2 regions of the Pseudoduganella sp. SL102 genome follow, and region 1 is predicted to be linked to the other one. Evidence: predicted binding sites of a transcription regulator. Region 1 holds the regulator's gene; the other holds the start of a gene.

The links. The regulator FNR, encoded in region 1, switches genes on or off when oxygen is low (the NO sensors DNR and NnrR bind a similar motif). The targets are predictions, from matches to a motif close to TTGATNNNNATCAA.
Region 2: the regulator FNR is predicted to act here: its motif matches at 1,410-1,423, upstream of OU994_RS25670 (universal stress protein).

The regions. Positions count from the first base shown of each region.
Region 1 is NZ_CP115554.1:329,979-332,381, forward strand. Features, by position in the region: gene OU994_RS01415 (FixH family protein) at 1-340, shown strand, start outside; gene fnr (fumarate/nitrate reduction transcriptional regulator Fnr) at 533-1,291, opposite strand; gene OU994_RS01425 (response regulator) at 1,486-2,403, shown strand, end outside.
Region 2 is NZ_CP115554.1:6,067,582-6,069,984, forward strand. Features, by position in the region: gene OU994_RS25660 (chemotaxis protein CheA) at 1-307, opposite strand, end outside; gene OU994_RS25665 (protein phosphatase CheZ) at 307-1,152, opposite strand; gene OU994_RS25670 (universal stress protein) at 1,493-1,960, shown strand; gene OU994_RS25675 (response regulator transcription factor) at 2,122-2,403, shown strand, end outside.

The sequences.
Region 1 (2,403 bases):
GATCAACCAGGATTTGCGGCGCGACCGCACTGCCGCCGCGCTGCATGCCGCCGCCGCCCTGCGCTACGATGCCGCGCACGGGGTATTGCACGGCCGGCTATCGGCCAGCGCGCCGCTGCCCGGTCCCTTGCAGCTGCACCTGGCGCATGCCACCCAGCCGGAAAAGGACTTGCGGCTGCTGGTGCGGCCCGATGCCGGCGGCAGCTTCGCCGTGCCGTTGCCGCTGCTCGAACGCAGCCGCTGGACCGTGCTGGTGGAAGACGAACGGCGCACCTGGCGCCTGGAGGGGCAGTGGCAGTGGCCGGTGGAGCGGGAGGTGACGGTGGCAGCTTTGCAATGAAGCAGGCGCCGCTGCTGCATCAAGCTGCAACCGTTGGCCGGCGGACACCAGTGTCAGATACCAATGCCGCTAAGTTAAGCGTTACCCGACACATGAAAGCGCATGCATTCACCCCAAAGGCGAAGGACTGGGGTCAGACCCGCCGGGTCTGACCCCGGCATTTGCACTTGGGGTGGGCTTATCTAAGCGGCATCACGCGCAGGTCTCGGTCCCCGCCGTGATCGCCTTCAACCGCGGCAGGTCGAGCACCTTGACCTCCCGGTTCGCCACCATCAGCAAACCCTGCTTCTTGAACTTGTTCAACAGCCGGCTGATACTCTCGATCGTCAGCCCCAGGTAGTTGCCGATATCCTCGCGCGACATGCGCAGCTGGAATTCGGTGCTCGAGTAGCCGCGCGCCTCGTAGCGCGAAGCCAGGTTGACGAGGAAGGCGGCGAAGCGCTGGGTTGCCTGCATATTGCCCAGCAATAGCATCACGCTTTGCTCGCGCGTGATTTCCTGGCTCATCATGCGGTGGAAATGGCGCAGCAGCGTGGGCATGTCCACCAGCAGCTGTTCCAGGCTGGCGAAGGGGATCTCGCAGACCTCGCTGTCTTCCAGCGCCAGCGCGCTGCAATAGTGCCTGTCGGTGCTGATGGCGTCCATGCCCAGCAGTTCGCCGCCCATCTGGAAACCCGTCACCTGTTCTTCGCCGTTGGCGTTGATCTGGTAAGTCTTGAAATGGCCGAGCCGGATCGCGTACAGGTTCGTAAACGGCTCGCCGATACGGAACAGGTTCTCGCCCTTCTGCACCTTGCGGCGGCGCCCGATGATCTTGTCCAGCTTGTCCATGTCGCCCATGTCCAGCCCCATCGGCAGGCACAGCTGGTGCATGCTGCAGGTCGAGCAGCGTGCCTTGAGGATCTCGATCGTGGCGCCGGGCAGGGTCAGGGATGGCAGCTCATGCATCATTGTCGGGTCCGATGTCATCGTCCATTGTCGGTTGACCTCCAGTGTACTTGATCCCGCCCCGATCCCGCCTCGATCCCGGCTTGATCCCGCTGTCCGGGCAACCGCGCAACTTGCAGCTTGCGTGCCCTTCCGCACAGTGCGCCAGCGGGGAAGCGGCGCATAGTGTCCCGACAACATCGGGGCGGGGGGAGACAATGCGTCCGCTTGGTATCAAGGCGAAAGTCGCGCTGGCGACGACCGTCACGTGCATCGTGATGATCGCGCTGGTCACCGTGCTGCAGGCCCGGCGCATGCAGGAGGATTTCACGCGCGTGCTGTTTGCCCAGCAGGATGCGCTGATCGCGCGCACCGCGCTCGAGGTGGATGAAAAGATGACGCTGCTGCGCGACATCGTTGCCGAATCGGCACGCTGGCAGCCCGGCGACATCTGTGCCGACCCGCCCGCGCTGCGCGCCCACTACGACTACCGCGCCGTCCTTCGCCTGTTCGATGACATCATCGTCGTCAGCCCGGCCGGCACGATCGTGGCCGACATCCCCGCGCTGCCGGGCCGCCCCGGCGTCAGCGTCACGGACCGCGCGTACTTCCAGCGGGTCATGCAGGAAAAGGCGCCCCTGATCGCCGAACCGGTGATCGGCAGGGCGAACCGGCAACCTGTCGTGCAGATGGTCGCCCCCGTGCTCAGCGAGGACGGCGAGGTGGCCTGCGTGCTGATCGGCGTGCTGCGCCTGTACAAGAACAACCTGCTGGGCCACCTGCGCACGGCCAAGGTGGGCCGCACCGGTTATTACTACATCGTCACCGGCTACGAACCATCGGTCTACGTGGTGCACCCCGACCCGGCCCGCCTGCTGAAGCCACGCGGCCAGGAAGGCTATGCCGCCACCGTGCTGGCGATCCGCGGCGGGTTCGAAGGCACCACGATCAGCACCGATGGCCGCGGCGTGCGCGCGCTGCTCAGCTACAAGCGCCTGAAGACGGTACCGTGGATCCTGATCGCCAACCTGCCTGCCGAGGAAGCGTTCGAGCCGTTCGACGACCTGCTGGTGCGGCTTGCGCTATGGGGCACGCTGGCCTCGCTCGTCACCGCGGCCGTCATCACCTGGATCACG
Region 2 (2,403 bases), 1.7 Mb from region 1:
TATTCAGTTCCGCCAGCTGGTCGGCCACGAAGCCGGACGCCTGCAGCGCCGCCTCGATCGACAGCGGCGTGACAGGCGCGGCACCGGTGCGCAGCGCGTCGAACAGGTTTTCCGTCAGGTGGCAGGCGGACACCAGCGCACCGAGGTTCATGAAGCCCGCGCCACCCTTGATGGTGTGGAACGAACGGAACACGGCGTTCAGCGTTTCCTTGTTGTCGGGGTCGCGCTCGAGGCGCAGCAGGTGCTCCTCGACATTGACCGCCAGGTCCATCGCCTCGACGACGAACTCCTTGAGCATATCGTCCATCAGAACCCCAGGTCGGCAAGCAGGTCGTCCACGTTGTCCTGGTTCAGGGCCACGGACGGGGCCGACGGGCCACTCATCAGCGACACCTCCAGGGCCTCTTTCTGCGCAATCAGTTCGCGCTTGTCGGGCGGTGCATTATCCTTCAGCAACTGTGCCAGCTCCTGCTCGACCGTCTTGGTAATGATCACGACCTTCTTGATCAGCTGGCCCGTGATGTCCTGGAAGTCCTGCGCCATCATGATTTCCAGCAGGCGCGCTTTTTCCGCTTCGGTGGCTTCGGACACGGCATGCGCGAACGCACGCGAATCGCCGGCCAGCGCCTTGAATTCTTCAATGCTGAGCTTGCCTTCAAACAGCGCGGCCCAGCGGTCTTCCATTTCCTTCGACTTCTTCGACAGCACGTCCTGTGCCGGCATGCCGTCGTCGAGGGTGTTCAATACCTTGTTGGCGGCCTGCTCGGTCAGCGAAGCCACGTATTCCAGGCGGTCCTGGGCATCCACGATCTGGCTCGAGGCCTCGGTCAGCGCCTTGTCGTAGCCCAGTTCGCGCAACGAGTCGTGCAACAGCCGGACGATGCCGCCCAGGCGTTCGAACATCGTGCCATCCTGCGCACCCTCCTCGGCGACCGGCGCATCCGCGATCTGGGCAGCGGCCTGCGCTGCGGTGGCTACAGGAGCCGCGGTTCGGGTCGAGGCGATTTCGTCGAACAGATTTTCCAGGTCGTCATCGGCGGCGGCCGCGGCCGGCGCGGGGGCCGGAGCCGGTGCCGGTGCCGGGGTGGCGTTGGCACGCTGCGCGGACACTTCCTCGAATAATGCGTCGAAATCATCAGCGGCGTCGGTCATATCCCTGCTTCTCCATATTCAAAAAATGCTTTCGTATCAACTACCTGTGTGTCTTGCTTGATGACTCACGGCAATATTAACGCACTTCCGCGAGTGTAGCAGGGGGCCGTCCGCTTGTTCAATCTCGGTTGGTTCAATCCTGCGCGGCAACTGGAAAAAAAGTGTTTCTGTTGTATTTGGGTCGCGATGCCTGCCGTGATGTTTGTCATGTACAAAGATAGTATCGACAGCAATGTTGTGCCGAGCTCATCTCTCCATTGAGGAAGATCAAGTGTTTGCATCCAGACAAGGGCGTGAATCGGGACTACAATGCGGGTGCGCATGCATTCAAGGAGCGGGTATGTACCGGAAAATTCTGATTACCACCGACGGTTCCGCCGTGTCCCGGATGACTGCCTGCGCCGGTGTATCGTTCGCCCAGCAACTCGGCGCCGAAGTGCTGGCCCTGTTTGTCGCGCCCGAATACCAGTATCCGATCTATGTCGAGATCATTCCACCCAGCTATCCCAGCGAAGAGGAATACCGTGCCGCGATGGGCCGCGCCGGCCGCGACCACGTGCAGTCGATCGTGACCTCGTGCGACAAGAAAGGCGTGCCGTGCGAAAGCATGACGGCATTTTCCGAAAGCGCGGCACTGAAGATCGTTGAAATCGCCGAACAGAAGGGTTGCGACCTGATCTTCATCGGCTCCCATGGCCGCAGCGGCTGGGGCCAGCTGTTGCTGGGCAGTGTCACGAACAAGGTGTTGTCCCACTCGAAGATCCCGGTGCTCGTGCACCGCCTGCTGAAAGAACCCCTGCCTGAATAGGTCTTGCAACACCCGCCACCGCCGCACTGAATGCTTTCGCCCCTGATGCCCTTGCCCTCGATGCCGTCTTGCCTGCCGCACCCCATGCTCGCGCGTGGTGTTGCGCCGCAGGGTGCCATCGGGATGACGATAAGCAATACCGGAGTGTCACCGAACCATCCATGATCAGAATAGTCATCGCAGACGACCATACCATCATGCGCGAGGGCCTCAAGCGCATCCTCGATGGCGCCCCCGACATCGACATCGTTGGCGAGGCCGTCGACGGCTTCGAGGTCCTGCGCCATGTGCGCCAGGGTGGCTTCGACCTGTTGCTGCTCGACCTGTCGATGCCCGGCCGCAGCGGTGTCGACCTGATACGCCAGATCCGCAGCGAAGCCCCCAAGCTGAACGTGCTGATTCTCACGATGCACGAAGAAGAACAATATGCCGTGCGGGCCATT